4 regions of the Neobacillus niacini genome follow, and region 3 is predicted to be linked to each of the others. Evidence: riboswitches for the same ligand, from Rfam matches in the RefSeq annotation. Region 3 holds a riboswitch; each other region holds the start of a gene.
What was found. Region 3 has a riboswitch for S-adenosylmethionine ahead of ACN6MT_RS21245 (phosphoadenylyl-sulfate reductase). Riboswitches for the same ligand answer to the same signal wherever they lie in the genome.

Region 1: linked by a shared signal. The riboswitch ahead of ACN6MT_RS28655 (sugar ABC transporter substrate-binding protein) and the one ahead of ACN6MT_RS21245 (phosphoadenylyl-sulfate reductase) in region 3 are both predicted to bind S-adenosylmethionine.
Region 2: linked by a shared signal. The riboswitch ahead of ACN6MT_RS10305 (methionine biosynthesis PLP-dependent protein) and the one ahead of ACN6MT_RS21245 (phosphoadenylyl-sulfate reductase) in region 3 are both predicted to bind S-adenosylmethionine.
Region 4: linked by a shared signal. The riboswitch ahead of mtnW (2,3-diketo-5-methylthiopentyl-1-phosphate enolase) and the one ahead of ACN6MT_RS21245 (phosphoadenylyl-sulfate reductase) in region 3 are both predicted to bind S-adenosylmethionine.

The regions. Positions count from the first base shown of each region.
Region 1 covers NZ_CP183883.1:5,834,595-5,839,169, forward strand. Annotated here, with positions in the region: gene ACN6MT_RS28645 (threonine/serine exporter family protein) at 68-508, opposite strand; gene ACN6MT_RS28650 (threonine/serine exporter family protein) at 522-1,283, opposite strand; gene ACN6MT_RS28655 (sugar ABC transporter substrate-binding protein) at 1,395-2,504, opposite strand; SAM riboswitch class I at 2,632-2,738, opposite strand; gene ACN6MT_RS28660 (MFS transporter) at 2,971-4,185, shown strand; gene yfkAB (radical SAM/CxCxxxxC motif protein YfkAB) at 4,210-4,575, opposite strand, start outside.
Region 2 covers NZ_CP183883.1:2,183,322-2,187,896, reverse strand. Annotated here, with positions in the region: gene ACN6MT_RS10315 (hypothetical protein) at 1-330, opposite strand, end outside; gene ACN6MT_RS10310 (helix-turn-helix domain-containing protein) at 844-1,200, shown strand; SAM riboswitch class I at 1,304-1,420, shown strand; gene ACN6MT_RS10305 (methionine biosynthesis PLP-dependent protein) at 1,502-2,617, shown strand; gene metC (cystathionine beta-lyase) at 2,617-3,804, shown strand; gene ACN6MT_RS10295 (bifunctional homocysteine S-methyltransferase/methylenetetrahydrofolate reductase) at 3,807-4,575, shown strand, end outside.
Region 3 covers NZ_CP183883.1:4,290,918-4,295,492, forward strand. Annotated here, with positions in the region: gene cysC (adenylyl-sulfate kinase) at 1-300, opposite strand, end outside; gene sat (sulfate adenylyltransferase) at 312-1,460, opposite strand; gene ACN6MT_RS21240 (anion permease) at 1,600-2,658, opposite strand; gene ACN6MT_RS21245 (phosphoadenylyl-sulfate reductase) at 2,674-3,390, opposite strand; SAM riboswitch class I at 3,463-3,564, opposite strand; gene ACN6MT_RS21250 (anthranilate phosphoribosyltransferase) at 3,703-4,575, opposite strand, start outside.
Region 4 covers NZ_CP183883.1:5,289,583-5,294,157, reverse strand. Annotated here, with positions in the region: gene ACN6MT_RS25935 (carbon-nitrogen family hydrolase) at 1-140, opposite strand, end outside; gene ACN6MT_RS25930 (pyridoxal phosphate-dependent aminotransferase) at 256-1,434, shown strand; SAM riboswitch class I at 1,512-1,620, shown strand; gene mtnW (2,3-diketo-5-methylthiopentyl-1-phosphate enolase) at 1,697-2,899, shown strand; gene ACN6MT_RS25920 (2-hydroxy-3-keto-5-methylthiopentenyl-1-phosphate phosphatase) at 2,900-3,571, shown strand; gene ACN6MT_RS25915 (methylthioribulose 1-phosphate dehydratase) at 3,565-4,194, shown strand; gene ACN6MT_RS25910 (1,2-dihydroxy-3-keto-5-methylthiopentene dioxygenase) at 4,221-4,575, shown strand, end outside.

The DNA of each region.
Region 1 (4,575 bases), 1.5 Mb from region 3:
TACAATCTTCTAGGCAACAACGAAAAAAGCAAAGGCTGCCCTCTGCTTTAATCAAAATTATGTGTTTTTAGAGATTTGCTCTTTTTATTCTACGAACTATCTGATTGATAACTTCTGAAAAAACAAGACCAAAAGCGATTGAACCTGAGAGTAACGTTACCTTTGCACCTAAAGCCAAAGCTTGATAGTAATCGTCCTCGACAAAATTCCTCATTGTATCATACGCCAAACCGCCAGGAACCAAAGGAATGATTCCTGCAACACTAAAAATTATAACAGGCGTTTTATAAAATTTAGCTAACTCTTGACTAACAATCCCAACAAAAAGAGTGGCTCCAAGTGTAGCTAAAACGGAATCACCTGAATACTTTTCCGCTATATAATAGATAATCCATCCACCCATTCCAACAAATCCGCATTTTACTAACGTCTCCTTCGGTGCATTAAAAATTACGCCAAAAGCGGCTGTGGCAATAAAGCTTGTGACTAATTGTCCAATGATGTCCACATTAAGCCTCCATTTACAAAAAAGATAATACTACCGCAATTCCTGATCCAATAGCAAAAGCAGTTAAGAATGCTTCTGCACCTTTAGATAATCCCGACACTAAATGCCCAGCCATTAAATCTCTTACAGCATTCGTGACTAAAAGTCCTGGAACTAACGTCATGACGGACCCGATAATAATTTTATCTAACTGCTGTCCTGCCCCTATTTTCACAAGAAAAAACGACAGTAAGCCAATGATGAATGAGGCCAAAAATTCAGAGAAAAATTTTATTGGTATATATCGGTGAAAGTATAAAAAACCGAAATACCCTACTCCTCCAGTTAACATGGCTGGGATAAAATCGATCCACTCACCCCTAAACATAATCATAAAACAGCCGCTTGCAATCGAGGCTGCCGCAACCTGAACCATAAATGGAAAGGTCACATTTAATGAATCAAGCTCTTTTAGAAGTGTTAGAGCTGATTCTAGATCTAATTCTCCACTACTAATCCTCCGTGAAATACTATTTACCATGGCCACCTTTTTCAAGTCAGTTGATCTTGTTAATATTCGAATCAACTTCGTTTTGGTCGGCTCGGCACCTTCTGCAGAAAAAATAATTCCTGTCGGTGTTACATAACTGTGCGAATTCTCAATTCCAAAAGCAGCGGCCATTCTCATCATCGTATCCTCAACTCGATAGGTTTCCCCTCCGCTTTGGAGCATAATTTTCCCCGCAAGCAAACAAACTTCCATTATTTCATATGTACGTGTTTTTTCATTTTCCATCAATCCTTCACCACTATTACTCTTTCTTAATATGATTTCCTAAGTTTAATCAAAAACTTTCTGTTTATCAATAAAATAGACGCCAACCGTATAGGCAGGCGTCATAATAGGTTATTTTTTATAATGTTCTTTTAACTTCTTCATCCATTCCTCTTCAAAGGCAGCAGATTGACCCCAGCCCGGAATAATATCAGCCAGGTTTACCATATTAACAGGTTCTTTTGATTTTTGAAGATCTTCTTGTGAGATTAATGATGCTTCAAGATCGAACGTTTGTGGAGTTTCTTCTCCTGCAAGTTTCTTCGCTAATAATCTCATGTTAACAGCTCCGATTAACTTTGGATCAACCGCTGCTGTATATTTCCAAGCACTGCCATCTCTTTGGATTTCTTGTAAATCCGCATTTGAGACATCAATTCCATATAACTTAACTTCTTCTCTTCCAGCTTCTTTAAGTGCACGCGCAGCACCGATCGCAAAAGCGTCCCATGTTGCAAAAATGGCATCCAGTTTACCTTTTGGATATTTGTTCAACATAGCCGCAACTGCATTTTGTGTTTGAGTGCTTGTGTCAGCAGAAGCCACACCAAACCGCTCCACTTCCTTGATTCCTGGGTTCTTTTCCAATACATCCTGGTAAACTTTATTTCTACGAACCATTGGCGGGAATCCATCCACCCATAAATATGCAATATTCGCTTCACCATTTGTTTCTTTCACTAATTGATCAAGTGCCAGCGTCGCAAGTGCTTCATCATCCTGTGATGTTAGCGTAACTCCATCCACCGTTGTTAGGTTTGCATTAGAGTCAAATGCCACAACACTTTTTCCAGCTTCCACGATTTTTTTAACATCATTGATCGTAGCATCATCATCACCATGAGAAATAATAAATCCATCATAGTTTTGATTTAACGCTTGATTAATGGCGTCATGAAATTTTGCTGTATCTCCATTGGCAGTAAACACATCTACTTTGAAACCAAGCGCTTCACCCTCTTGTTTAGCACCAGCTAAGAATTGAGCTGTATGATCGTCCCCGCCGATTTTTCGAATTACCTTAATTTTTGGCTGCTCACCATTTGAGAAAACTTCTGGAACTCCCTCAATTTTTGTATTTCCGGTCGCCTGCTTTGTTTCTCCCCCAGAAGCACAGCCTGTAAGCAATAGTGTGGCTGCAATCGCAGATACAAACGTGCTCTTAAATAAATTCTTTTTCATGTTAAAAGCTCCCCTTTTTTGTTTTACGTGCATTCCTACCAACGTTGCTCCTAGGAGGGTTTCTGTAATAAAACAAAAAACCTCTCCAGAAAAGAGAGGTTTCATCACAAAAAGAAGGACTACTCCTCTCTTATCTCTCAAAACAATTACTTGTTCTGCAGGATTTAGCACCAATTCCAACGGAACGGTTGCTGGGCGTCATCGGGCCAGTCCCTCTGCCACTCTTGATAAGAGAACGTATTATTTTACTTGTTTAAAGTATTAAACTAAATTTAATCTCCTATTAACAATTTGTCAATAGTATTATCTAAATATTTTTAATAGAATAATTAGTTTGTAGCCATACCATATTACTTTTGCATGTAATAGATGTTACACAACAGGCCATATTACTGTCATTATTTTAAAAATTCGCTATTATTATATTTAGGAAAGCGAAATATTTTTCAGAAAGAAGTGGACGGACATGACTAATTCAGAAATGGCCAAACGGAATATTGTAATCATGTGGTTCGCAAACTTCTTTGTTGCCGGCAGTATGACGATGGTTCTGCCCTTTATTTCGTTGTACATAGAGACCTTCGGAGACTTTTCTGAAAAATACGTTCAACACTGGTCAGGAATAACCTTTGCCGTTACATTTGTATCCGCCTTTATTTTTTCTCCCATATGGGGGAAAATTGGCGACCGTTTCGGCAGAAAAAAAGTTCTGATAATTTCAGGCATCGGAATGGCGTTTTCGATATTTCTAATGGGCTATGTGCAAACCGTTTGGCAGCTTTTCCTTTTAAGGCTGTTGATGGGGTTTTTTACAGGTTTTATTCCAATGTCACAAGCTTTTATTTCTACCCAAACCCCAAAGGAAATAGCAGGAAGGGTACTTGGTACATTACAAACAGGCAGTATCACAGGATCCCTTCTCGGGCCAATGCTTGGCGGCGTATTAGCAGATTCACTCGGATACTCCTTGACTTTTAAGTGGACTTCTATTGCTATTTTTGTTTCGGGTCTGCTGGTTTTTGCAACAAAGGAGTACAAAATTGAACCGAAAAAGGGTGCAAAATCACATTATAGCAGCAAGGAAGTAATATTACATATAATTAGAAATCCAGTATTATTAACTGTTTTACTCATTTCTGCATTAGTTCAGATTGCCCATTTTAGCATTCAGCCCATTTTATCTTTATTTGTTACAGAACTCCACGGGCACACAAATATAGCCTTTTACTCAGGTATAGCTTTTTCAGCCGCTGGGTTAGGTAATTTGCTAATGTCAAGAAATTGGGGCAAAATTGCAGATAAACACGGATATATTAAGATTCTTGTGATTCTGCTTTTTGTATCTGGAATCATCTATCTTCCTGGAGCAATTGTCACCGATTATTGGCAATTAGTAATCATTCGTTTTATACTTGGAATCGCGATTGGCGGAATTATTCCCGTCCGTATTGCGTATATACGACAAGAGGCACCCATCGCCATGCAGGGTGAAGTTCTAGGTTATAACACTAGTTTAAGGTTCCTTGGAAATATCGTTGGTCCAATGTTGGGCGGATTTATTTCAGGTTATTTAGGATTTTCTGCTGTATTTATCAGCACGAGTGCATTATTAATCATCAGCGGAATCATATTATCTATCTCAATGCATAAACACCCAAACCTTGTGAAACATACAGCATAAAAAAAGCAGGAGCTCCTGCTTTTTTTATTTGCTTATATTGTTTTGGAGAATGGAAAAATCCAAATCCTGATAATAACTATTTTTAACTAAAATATTAGGACCCAAACAGGATACAGCTGGACAATGACAACTCAATTCCTTAGAGATGACAGAGGATTGCCAGTTTTCATACGCGTCGGTGAGCTTGGTATTTAGCACATTCCCTAATGCCGGCGTATCACCAAAATCGGTAACGATTATATCACCATTAAAGATGTTAACATTAAGACGGGACCTGCCATCAGGGTCATTTCTGACCGTTACCTTTCGGCTTTTATAAAGTCTGGATAAAAGCTCTAAATCCTCTGTCTTATGGCTGCAAGCATAAAAAGGCAGTGTCCCAAAAAGCAT
Region 2 (4,575 bases), 2.1 Mb from region 3:
ATTTTGACCAAATTCTAGTTCAACTCCCGCTTTTAATACCAGTCCCTGCTTCAAAATATATTTTTTATTTCCAAGTAGCTTAACTTTTCCAATTTTTGAATCATAACTATAATCTATTGCTGCCTGTATGGATTGGGAATCATCTTTCGAATCCTCTCCATTAGCACCAAATTCATCCACATTCACATATTCGGTCTGAACATTAACTGCCCTTGCTACTACTTTGTCTTCCTGTTCATATTTGTTATTGACTTCATTGTTATATAAGAAAAGAATAGCTGTTACCGACATTAATACTGAAAAATATAGTATCAAACTCCTTTTATTCATAATCTTCTGTAACCACCTGTTAAGAGAACTCTCATCCTTGCACCTCCATATACTGTGAAACACTTTTTAGCACTAATCGTTACTTAATCCCAATTTATAAGAGTCCCCGTTTTACACAAATAACCAATTCGATATTAAGAACATTATAGCACTGTGGGTCGAAAAAACAAATCCAAAACACATACCAATTTTTCCTGTTTTCCCTCAATATTTGACACATTTCCTTCTTAAATTTTAGAAAGCCATGATTTTTTTTATCAAAATTTAGTTCTTTAAAGAGAACAATTTTTAGTTTATAATATGATTAATGTTTAAATAGTTTGTTCCTCTCTAGCCTTTTAAGTTAATCCATGATTGGATTCACTTTATACTTTTCAAGTGTATTTGCAGGGCCTCATTATTTTACTAAACACTCTAAATAACCCCATGATATGCAGATTGTCTTTCTACTCATTTTTTTTGCAAGTTTCCAGAAGGAAAGAAAATTATAAATTTGGTCATAAGGAGAAGCCTATGATTGGAGAACGAATAAAGATCTTAAGAGAACAAAAAGGATATTCAATTACAGAATTAGCTGACCTCGCTAATGTATCAAAATCCTATTTAAGCTATATTGAACGGAACCTAAATAAAAATCCATCTATACATTTTCTAATGAAGGTTGCCAAACCTTTAGACATTTCTATTGAATATTTATTGACTGGGATGGATTCAATAGAGAATCAGATAGAAAACAGTGGAGATTGGCTGCTTGATAAAGAGTGGAAAAGTTTAGTAGAAAAAGCCATTGAAGACGGAATTAATAAAGATGATTTCAAAGAATATATAAACTATATTAAATTTAAAATATGGGAAAAAAACAAAAAATAAGATTAACCGCTTTCATTAATAATTGTTTGATATTAATTTGTAAAATGCATTGACACTTCTCCTTTAGTGTAGTAAATTTTATAAAAAGTCTAAATATTGTACTTTCTTATCAAGAGAGGCTGAGGGAATGGCCCTATGAAGTCTCAGCAACCTTCAATGTTGTTTTTCATTGAAAAGGTGCTAAGTCCATCAAGTTATTTATTAACTTGTGAGATAAGAAGAATGACCTATGCTAATGTGCATCCAAAAGTCTTCTTCTTATAGAAGGCTTTTTTTGTTTATATAAAGGAGGATAAAGATAATGGTATATAAGATTGATACGAAGTTAGCACAAATTGGAAATAGAAGTGATGCGGTGACAGGCACCGTAAATCCTCCTGTTTATTTTTCAACAGCCTACCGTCACGAGGGAATTGGACAATCCACAGGGTATGATTATTCACGTACAGGTAATCCTACCCGCCAGCTTCTCGAAAAGGCGATTGCCGACCTAGAAGGTGCGGATCAAGGCTTTGCCTGCAGCTCAGGGATGGCAGCCATATTTACGATTCTTTCTCTTTTCGAGTCCGGGGACGAATGGATTGTGAGTGAGGATTTGTACGGAGGAACATTTCGTTTACTAGAAAAGGGATTTAAAAAATGGGGCTTGAAAACCCAATATGTTAATACTTGTAGTCCAGAAGAAATTGAAAGAAGGATAACCCCTCAAACCAAGGCGATTTTTCTTGAGACTCCAACTAATCCACTTATGCAGCAGTCAGACATAGGTGCTGTGTCTAAAATTGCGAAAAAGCACGGAATTGTTCTGATTGTTGATAATACGTTTTATACCCCGCTTCTCCAACAGCCAATTTTGTTAGGCGCGGATATCGTCATTCATAGTGCGACGAAATACTTAGGCGGACATAATGATGTCCTTGCAGGTCTAATTGTTGCTAAGGGTAAAGAAATTTGTGAGGCATTGGCTTTCCATCATAATGGAGCCGGCGGTGTTCTTAGCCCTTTTGATTCTTGGTTAGTTATGCGCGGAATGAAAACTTTATCACTAAGAATGCAAAGACATGAAAGCAATGCAAAGGCGATTGTTGAATACCTTTCTAATCATGATGGTATAACAGATGTCCTTTATCCAGGAAAAGGAGGAATGGTTTCCTTCCGCTTACAAGACGAAGCTTGGGTAAATCCATTCCTTCAAAGTCTTTCTCTTATCACATTTGCCGAAAGCCTGGGCGGAACGGAAAGTTTTATCACGTATCCTGCAACACAGACTCATGCAGATATTCCAGAAGAGATTCGAATTCAATCAGGTGTCTGTAACCGGTTATTAAGGTTCTCCGTTGGTCTGGAAGATCCAACTGATATTGTTCAAGATCTTGAACAGGCATTAGCAAAATTAAAAGAAGGAGTGATTAGATAATGAGTTCAGAAAATTATAGTTTTGAAACCAAGCTCCTTCATAATCAGCATAAAGTCGATCCGGCAACGGGAGCCGTTAGCGTGCCCATTCAACATGCTTCGACCTTCCATCAATTTGATTTAGATCGTTACGGAAAATACGATTACGCTAGAAGTGGAAATCCTACGAGAGAAGCGCTTGAGGATGTTATTGCAGAGTTAGAGGGCGGAACGCGTGGCTTTGCTTTTTCGTCAGGAATGGCTGCTATCTCAACTGCCTTCCTTCTTTTATCATCTGGTGACCATATCGTGATTACCGATGATGTGTATGGCGGTACCTATCGTATGGTCACTCAGGTACTGACTCGCTTCGGAATTGAACATACCTTTGTTGACATGACAGATCTTGATCAAGTAAAAGCAGCAATCAAGCCTAACACCAAAGCATTTTACGTAGAAACACCGTCTAATCCTTTATTGAAGGTAACGGATATCAAAGCAATTACAAGTTTTGCGAAAGAGATTAACGCAATCACTTATGTAGATAATACTTTCTTAACCCCTGAATATCAAAGACCTTTAGAACTAGGAGCAGATGTTGTCCTTCATAGTGCAACTAAGTTTTTATCCGGCCATAGCGATGTGGTTGCAGGTCTAGCGGTTGTTAAGGATGAGGAATTAGGTAAAAGGCTGTATTCCTTACAAAACTCCTTCGGCGCCGTACTTGGGCCACAGGATGCATGGCTCGTGCTTAGAGGAATAAAAACCCTGCATGTCAGACTCGAACAGTCACAAAAATCAGCAATTAAAATAGCAGAATTTTTAGCGGAACACCCGTTAATCGAAGAGGTTTATTACCCAGGCCTTGAAAATCATCCACAGCACGAGCTTCAAAAAAGTCAGGCTGCTGGACCAGGTGCAGTTTTATCGTTTGAATTCCAGAATGAAAAAGCACTTCAAGTCTTTCTAACCAATGTAAAAATCCCTGTTTTTGCCGTTAGTCTTGGTGCGGTCGAATCCATTCTATCCTTTCCGGCAAAAATGTCACATGCAGCGATGTCGCAAGAGGAAAGGGAAAAACGAGGAATTAAAAACAGCCTCATCAGGTTATCCGTAGGCTTAGAGAATCCAGATGATCTCATAAATGACTTCTCTCAGGCTTTACATCAGGTGAAAGAAAAACTATTGGTCTTGCAGCAAGGAGAATGATCATGACCTTTTTAGAAAAATTAAAAAGCCAAATTTTAATAGGTGATGGTGCCATGGGCACCCTTCTATATTCATTCGGCAAAGATAGCTGCTTGGAAGAGTTGAACCTTTCCCATGCGGAAAAAATACAAGAGATTCATAAAGCTTATATAGAAGCAGGTGCGGATGTCATTCAAACCAATACCTATGCAGCGAATTATCTAAAACTGCAGAGATATGGTCTAGAGGACTCTGTTAAAGCAATTAACAGCGCCGCTGTCGAGAATGCTAAATTAGCAGCACATAAAAATGCTTATGTACTAGGAACAATCGGCGGTAACCGCGGGATTAAACCTAGCACCTTATCGATTGAAGAATTAAAGCGCAGTTTCCGTGAACAGCTATATTGTTTATTATTAGAAGGTGTGGACGGGCTTTTATTCGAAACCTTTTATGACCTTGAGGAACTGGAAACGGTCCTTACGATTGCTCGAAAGGAAACAAAGCTGCCGATTATTGCCCAGGTCTCGCTTCATGAGCCTGGCATTTTACAAGACCAAACACCGATTAATGAAGCCTTTACCCGTCTTGAAAATCTTGGTGCTGATGTTATCGGCTTGAACTGCCGGCTTGGCCCCCATCATATGTTAAAGACCCTAGAGCAGATTGAATTGCCTAAACACGCTTACCTTTCTGCCTACCCCAATGCGAGTCTGCCAGCTTATACAGATGGTAAATTCCATTATGAAGGGGATTCAGATTATTTTAAAAAATCAGCTCAAAGCTTTCGTC
Region 3 (4,575 bases):
GGCACCGCTATCTACAAACAATTTGGCAACTTCGCCAATTCTTCTGATATTCTCTGTCCGGTCATGGTCAGAAAAACCAAGATCTTTGTTTAACCCGTGACGGATATTATCGCCATCAAGAACATATTCATTAATCCCCTGACGGTACAATGCGCTTGATACCGCGTTTGCAATCGTCGATTTACCTGAACCAGAGAGGCCAGTAAACCAAAGGACACAGCTTCCATGACCATTTTGAGCATGACGGTCGGATTTAGTTACTGTACTAGCGTGCCATGTAATATTGGTAGCTTTTGTCATGATTTTTCCTCCTAAACGTGCGTTTCTTCTTTCATTCCTTCAATCAACACTTCAACAACCTCTTTACGGCTGAATGTGGATGGTGGAAGCTGTCCTGCACGAAGCAATTCTCGAACCTTCGTTCCAGAAAGGATCACTCTGTCTTCATTGCTGTGCGGGCAAGTTTTATCAGAAGCCATTCCTTCACACTTTGTGCAATAAAAGCTATGTTCAAAGAATAATGGTTTAATGCCAAGCTCCCCTTCAGGGAATTCACTAAAGATTAATTGAGCATCGTAGGTACCATAATAATTCCCTACACCTGCGTGGTCACGTCCGACAATAAAATGCGTGCATCCAAAGTTCTTACGAGCAATTGCATGGAAAATCGCTTCTCTTGGTCCTGCATATCTCATTGCCGCTGGGTAAACACCTAACTGTACACGTTCTCTCGGGTAGTAATTTTCAAGCAGAACACGATAGCTTTTTAGACGAACATCAGCTGGGATATCGTCAGACTTTGTTTCTCCAACAAGCGGGTTAACGAATAGTCCATCCACTGTTTCAAGTGCCGCTTTTTGAATGTATTCATGAGCACGGTGAATTGGATTTCTAGTTTGGAAACCTACGACGGTCTTCCAGCCTTTTTCTTCAAACAACGCACGAGTTTCCTTTGGCTCGAACCAAACATCGCCGAAGATTCCTTTTTCCGGTTTTTTAACCAACACTACATCGCCAGCCACATAGACAGGTCCTCTTTCATAAAGACGCTTAACTCCCGGATGAGCGGTTTCTAGTGTCCTATAAACCTCAACTGCTTCTTTATCTAAATTCGGTTCATACCATTCTGAAACGGTAATAACCCCATATACCTCTTTATTGTAAATTAGCTTGATTTTCTCCCCAACTTCAAGCGTTGCTGCTGTTTCATAGGAAACAGGAAGTGTAACGGGAATAGACCAAATTGTATTATCTGCAAGACGCATGTTCTCCACAACATTTTCATAATCGGCTTTTCCAAGGAAACCGGTTAGTGGACTAAATAAACCAACACCGATCAACTCAAGATCACTTAAGGCAATGGCGTCAATTTGAAGTTCTTTTTCAATGGATGTTACATCATAATTTGGATCAAATGCTTCGATAAGTTTACCTCCATGAGGTGCTGGTAAAAATGACAACTGAATCAAACCTTTCTTAATTGAATTTGCGTTTTTTTAGTAAAGATCCTCTAAATTAGAGATTTATATCAACGATAAAAACTATTAAAAAAATAATCCTTATCGATGAAATCAATTGTTTTTCATTAAGTCTCTCAGACTACTTTTCTACTGCTTCAGCAACTGGGTGATTTGACCGTTTCATCAATGACGAAATTCCAAATACAGAGATTAAAACCCCTGCCATTGCTACAATCGGATAAAAGTTATGTTCTATCAGCATTTGGATAAGCGTGTAAGAAAGTACCATGGATAAAACAGGTGACACAATCCAAACCGTTAGAAGCTGAACCACAATACCCTTTTTTAAGACTGACTTGCCATGCTTGGCAAAACCAATTCCGATAATTGAAGATGTTGTGATTTGTGTCAGCGGTACAGGAATGCCAAAAACGGAGGCCGCAGTCACAATCGCTGCTCCTGTTCCGGAAATGACACAGCCTTCTTCAAGCCGAAGCGTGGTAATTTTCTTTCCATTTGTTTCTAAAACACGATGTCCTAAAAGAATCGCACCAGCGGCAACAAAAAGCCCGCCCCAGAAAATACCGCTGCTAGTTGACATGATATCTGCTCCGACAAGCGGTCCAACCGCATTGGCGACATTGTTCATCCCTGCTGAGAAAGCTTCAAATAACCCCATGCATACTACAAGAACAGAAAGGATCGGTATGGCTTTCGGTGCTTCCATCCATCGTTTCAGAGTTTTAATTTTCAATAGATTTGCAGCAAGAATGGCAATTAAGAATGCCGCAAAAGGAGTTAGGAGCCAAAAGACCATAATCCATGCTAACTTACTTACAAATACGGATTGATAAACGATACCAGCCCCTACCACTGATCCTACAGCTACTTCACTAGTGGAAAGTGGAATCCCGAATATATTTGCTAAGAATAAGGAAAGTGCAGCTGAAGCTAAAACGATTAGCGCGACGGGTACAGTAAACGTACTGTTTGGTACAATTCCGCTGCCAATTGTTTTTACCACTTCGCCTCCTCCCAGCCAAGCGCCAAAGAAAACGGCAATCCCGCATAGTAACAATGCCAGCTTTTTCTTAACCACTCCTGCTCCATAAGAAATACCCATTGAAGCGGCCGCACCACTTGCACCAATATTGACTGCAAAAAATAATCCTATCGTCACTGCTATAATTGTGAGCAAACGAAAAGCCCCCTTCTAGGAAGTGTGTAAGCCACACTCCGTTTTTCCGCTTCCCACCCAGCGTCCTGCACGTGAATCACCATCTGCACTAACAGGCTGTGTACAAGGGAAACAGCCGATACTAGGGTAATTTTGATCGTGCAAGGTATTATAAGGGAGATCTTTTTCCTTGATATAGGCCCAAACTTCGTCCCATGTCCAGTGAATGAGCGGACAGATTTTAATGTTCTGAAACTTTACATCTTTATTTAAAAATTGAGTGTTTGCTCTTGTTGGTGATTGCTCTCGCCGAAGCCCTGAAATCCACGCTTGTTTAGCTGTCAGTGTTTCCCTTAATGGTATAACTTTACGGATATTACAGCATTGGTTGGGCTCCCTTTTCCACAGCGCTGATCCATATTGTTCACGCTGTTCATCTAAGGTTAGCTTTGGCAGCTTCCGTTCAATTTTCAATGATGGGAAGCGTCTTTCGATTTTGTTAATTACCTCATAGGTTTCAGGAAAGTGTAAGCCAGTATCTAAGAAAACAATATGAGCATCTGGCTTAACCTGTTGGATAAGGTCGATTAATACAATTGCTTCTGCACCAAAACTGGATGCATAAACGATCTGGTCTTCCGGATAAGAGCTATAAGCATACTCCAATACCGCTTTTGCTCCTTTGGTTTTATCCTCAATTGAAAATTGATCGGATATCTGGTTCCAATTTTCATACGTAACCGGTGTATTCATTTACTACAATCCTCCTTTTATTTATCAAAAAAACCTTCCCCAAAAAGGAAAGGCATCTCACGATTGTTTAACGCCTTATCTCCCAAAATGGACACCACTTTGCTGGAATTAGCACCTTACACAGCAGGTTGCCGGGCTTCATTGGACCAGTCCCTCAGCCTCTCTTGATAAGTTATGGTAATTGTTGAGATTAATCCTACCATACCCATAGGATTTGTGTAAATAAGTAAAATAAAAATTTTGAAAAATAAATTTTCGACTTTTTTCCAACAAAAAACGCTCTAGACGCATATACGGTCCAGAACGCTTTTGTTAGTAAATACTATTTTCAGGCTGACTTACTTTTTTCCATTTTTCTAATTGACTCAAACCTCGTTGTTCTGTTAGTTGTTGATTCGCGATCTCTATACCTTCACCAATACTGTTAACAGCACCAAATAGGTAATACCTAATGCCAGTATTAAAGAGCACTTGATTGTAAAATGGCTGTAATGTTGTAGATTGTTCTCCGCTGAGTATTGCCAGTTTCATGTCAGACTGTTCTTGTGCAGATAGTTTACTATCTTTGTCTGGTTCTTTCACCAATAGGCCATATTCCTCAGGTTTTACAATGGAAGATTCAATCTTATTGTCTGTTATTTTATAAATAAAGCTGTTGCGGTGAACAGGTAAATCCTCTGAGCCTTCCATTCCCTGTACGACATAGACATTTTTAAAGGAAAGCTCTTTAAAAATAGGCGCAATTTTGTTGATCGCTGTCCGATGATAAGCACCCATCATTAGTGATTCTGCATTCGCGAGGTTCAATAACTTTTCTACTGTATTAAAAAGTGTCCTTACCCCGAGCTCCTTACGAATTCTGCGCAGATTCCCTAAACTAGCGCAATATTCTTCGGTATTTGCGAAGGCAATTCCTGCTTCTTCGATTGTTTTTGCCAGTCCTAGCGGTGTTTGAGTAACATTCAAACCTAGTTCCGATAGGATTTCCATGATTGTTGTGCCATATTTTGGAGGCAGTGAATCACTTCCATGTAAAAATACGGGCATCCCGTATTCAGCCATTAATATGGCAGTTGGTATACTTCCTGTGAAAGAGTTTCTCCCATTATACGGACTGGCTAAATCAATAAGTGACTGGTTTGGCGATTCTAGTTTAGTACTAACATCTTGATAGGCATGTACAAA
Region 4 (4,575 bases), 1.0 Mb from region 3:
GTTGTCCATAACTCCGGTAAAACAATAATATCTGGATTTTCCTTCATTGCTGTTTCGATAAGTTTTTCTGCGTGTTGGTAGTTTTTATTTGGGTCTCCAAAGGCAATGTCCATTTGCAAACATGTTATTTTAAATTTCACTTAACTTCACCTCATTTGAAATTTCGGAATTTTTTCTTTACAAGCTGTCTTAAAAGTTATATCATTTGTGACTAGAATTCAACAATAAAATGTACTAATTAAAGCAGGTGATATGATGAAACAATTTCCAACATCTCAAATTTTAAACAATCTTCCGAAACAGTTTTTTGCTTCTTTAGTTAAAAAGGTAGGAAAATACATTGAAGCAGGCTATGATGTAATCAATTTAGGACAAGGTAATCCCGATCAGGCTACCCCAAATCATATCGTGAAAAAAATGCAGGAAGCGTCTGCTAATCCTGCAAATCACAGGTATTCCCCTTTTCAGGGACACCGTTATTTAAAGCAGGCAGCCGCCGATTTTTACAAAAGAGAATATGACGTTACGATTGATGCTGACAAGGAAGTAGCCATTTTGTTTGGAGGTAAAGCTGGTTTAGTAGAAATTCCGCAATGCTTATTAGATCCAGGTGACACAATGCTTGTTCCTGATCCTGGTTATCCAGATTACTTATCTGGGGTAGCTTTAGCAAAAGCAGAAATGGTAATGATGCCGTTACGGGAAGCTAATAATTTCCTGCCTGACTATAATGATTTATCTTCAGAGGCGATTGAAAGAGCTAAATTAATGTTCCTTAATTACCCGAACAATCCAACAGGAGCTGCAGCCACGAAGGAATTTTTTGAGGAAACGGTCAAACTTGCAAGCCTTAATGATATTTGTGTGGTACACGATTTTGCATATGGGGCAATAGGGTTTGATGGAGTAAAGCCATTGAGCTTTTTACAAATTGATGGAGCAAAAGAAGTTGGGATTGAAATATATACTCTTTCGAAAACCTACAATATGGCGGGGTGGCGTGTCGGATTCGCTGTAGGCAATAGCAGTGTTATTTCAGCCATTGAGCTTTTACAAGACCACCTATATTGCAGCATATTTGGCGGCATTCAGGAAGCTGCAAGAGAAGCGTTAACCGGTTCGCAGGAGTGTGTTCGAGAACTGAATCATCTCTATGAGCGCAGAAGAAATGTCTTAATAGACGGACTTCGTTCTCTCGGCTGGAATGTGACAGCGCCGAAGGGGTCATTTTTTGCTTGGTTAAAGGTTCCTGACGGACTTACATCAACTGAATTTGCCGATCTCTTACTGGAACAAGCACATATTGCTGTGGCACCTGGGATTGCATTTGGTGAATTAGGCGAAGGTTATGTCCGGGTTGGTTTGCTCACAAGTGAGGAGCGTTTAGGTGAAGCGGTTAGAAGAATTAGTGAGTTAGAAATATTCAAAAAATAGATTGACAAAAAATGTGATTCTTGGGATAATGCAAAATATAGTTTATCAACGTGATAACAATAAATAATACGATCGTTTTCTTATCGAGAGCAGGCGGAGGGAAAAGCCCTATGAAGCCCGGCAACCGACTTAACATTTATGTTAGGCACGGTGCTAAATCTTGCAGCACAAGCTGAAAGATGAGAAGATGTTAGTTTGCGATGCTAACCTCTTCTTTTTTGGAAGAGGTTTTTTATGTTTTTTTGAGAAAGGAAGAGTAAAATTGACTGAATTAATAGCTACCTACCTAGTTCATGGTGAAAAAAATCTAGAAAAAAAAGCTGAGGAAATTGCTTTAGGTTTGACTGTCGGTTCATGGACGAACTTACCTGAACTAGAACAGAGTCAATTACGCAAGCACAAGGGCAAAGTAGTATCGACTGAGGGAATAAATGAGGAACAGTCGATAATCCGTATAGCATATCCAACGATTAATTTCTCTAATGATATTCCTGCTATTCTGACTACCGTTTTTGGAAAACTTTCATTAGACGGAAAAATAAAATTAATAGATTTACAGTTTGACAATGAATTAAAAAGTAAATTTCCTGGACCCAGATTTGGGATTGAAGGGTTACGAGAAAAACTTGGGGTTTTTAACCGCCCCCTATTAATGAGCATCTTTAAAGGAGTTCTTGGGAAGGATATTCGTTTCCTAACAGAGCAATTAAGGCAGCAGGCTCTTGGTGGTGTTGATTTCGTAAAGGATGACGAAATTCTTTTTGAAAATGAGCTGACTCCGTTTGAAAAAAGAATTTCAGAAGGCAAAAAAGTGTTACAGGAAGTATTTGAACAAACCGGACATCGCACTTTGTATGCGGTAAATCTAACAGGAAGAACATCACAATTGAAGGACAAAGCACGGAAAGCAAAAGAGCTTGGTGCAGACTTGTTACTTTTTAATGTTTTTGCCTATGGATTGGACGTTCTGCAGGAGTTACGCGAGGATGATCAAATTGCATTGCCATTAATGGCTCATCCTGCTGTAAGCGGGGCGTTAACATCATCTTCCCAGTATGGCCTCTCTCATTCTTTATTACTAGGTAAGCTGCTTAGACTTGCTGGTGCTGATTTGTCGCTATTTCCATCACCATATGGAACAGTGGCATTAGAGAAATCCTCTGCTATTTCTATTGCAGAAGAATTAATCAAAGCGGACACTATAAAGCGGTCGTTTCCTGTCCCTTCAGCAGGCATACATCCAGGTTTAGTGCCACTCTTGATTCGGGACTTTGGGATTGAATCTGTTATTAACGCTGGAGGCGGCGTTCATGGTCATCCAAATGGTGCCCGCGGCGGCGGACTTGCATTCCGCCAAGCAATTGAAGTAAATCTTCAGGGGAAAACACTAGCCGAAGGTGCCCATCTTTACCCAGAGCTTAAGAGTGCATTGCAGTTATGGGGAAATCAAGAGGTGTCAGTATAGATGAAGCCTGTTATCTACTGTGATTTTGATGGGACAATTACCGAGAGTGATAACATCATAGCAATCATGAAAAAATTTGCACCACCTAATTGGGAGCAAATTAAAGACCAAATTTTATCACAAGAGATTTCCATTAGTGAAGGTGTAGGTAAATTATTTGCAGAATTACCAAGCAGCAAAAAAGAAGAAATTACAAAGTTTGCCATCGAAAACGCCAGGATACGAGAAGGGTTTTCTGAATTTGTGGAGTTTGCAAGAAAAGAGAATATCCCTTTGTATATTGTCAGCGGTGGAATTGATTTCTTTGTTTATCCAATTCTTGAAAAATACGGTCCGTTTGAAGGGATTTATTGTAACCACAGCGATTTTTCAGGGGAAAATATAAAAATCCTATGGCCGTATACCTGTGATTCTTTATGTGAAAATGAATGCGGGTGCTGCAAGCCTAGTATTATCCGTAAGCTAAATAAAGATGGAGATATCTATAAGATTGTAATCGGTGATTCCGTAACCGATCTTGAAGCGGCTAAACAAGCAAATTTCGTGCTGGCAAGAGATCTACTGGAGAAAAAATGTTCTGAATGGGGTTTAAATTATAAAGGGTTTACTACCTTTTATGATTGTATAGAAGAAATTAAAGATCAGATTGAGGTGAAGAGGACATCATGTTAAAAGAAAAATGGCTGGAATTAGCAGATATAAAGGATGAACTAGCTGAGCGCGATTGGTTTATGGGAACAAGCGGCAACCTTGCTATTAAGGTAAGTGATAATCCTCTGCAATTTCTGGTTACCGCGAGTGGTAAGGATAAACGCAAACGTACAGAAGAGGACTTTTTGTTAGTAGATGAATTTGGGTATGCAGTTGAAGAAACTCACTTAAAGCCTTCTGCAGAAACGCTGCTTCACGTCGAAATTTATCGTAAAACCAAAGCAGGCTGTAGTCTCCATGTTCACACCATAGATAATAATGTAATATCAGAGGTTTATGGTAATCAGGGTGAGGTGACGTTTAAGGGGCAGGAGCTGATTAAGGCTTTCAACAAATGGGAAGAGGACGCAGTGCTGACGATTCCAATTATTAAAAACTATGCTCATATCCCAACGCTTGCACATGCATTTTCTGAGCATATTAAAGAAGATTCGGGTGCTGTATTAATCCGTAATCATGGTATCACTGTATGGGGAAGAGATGCATTTGAGGCAAAAAAAATTCTTGAGGCTTCTGAGTTTTTATTTAAATACCAATTACGCTTACTAGAACATAAGCCATACCAGTTATTTAAAGTTGTATAAATTAATAGGGGAGAGTTGATCAGATAATGGCATATATTACATTTCAAAATAGAGAAGACAAAATTCAAAATCAAGAAGAGGTAGCAAGTTTCCTAGCAACACAAGATGTAATTTATGAAAATTGGGATATTACAAAACTTCCAGCTACGCTTGTTGAAAAGTATCTTTTAAGTGATGAAGAAAAAAATGAAATCCTAAATGTTTTTTCAACTGAAATCTCAGATATTTCTGCTAGAAGAGGATATAAAGCGCAGGATATCATTTCATTGTCTGATAATACTCCAAATTTAGATACCTTGCTAACAAACTTCAAAAATGAGCACCACCATACGGATGATGAAGTTCGTTTTATCGTAAGTGGTCATGGAGTGTTTGTAATCC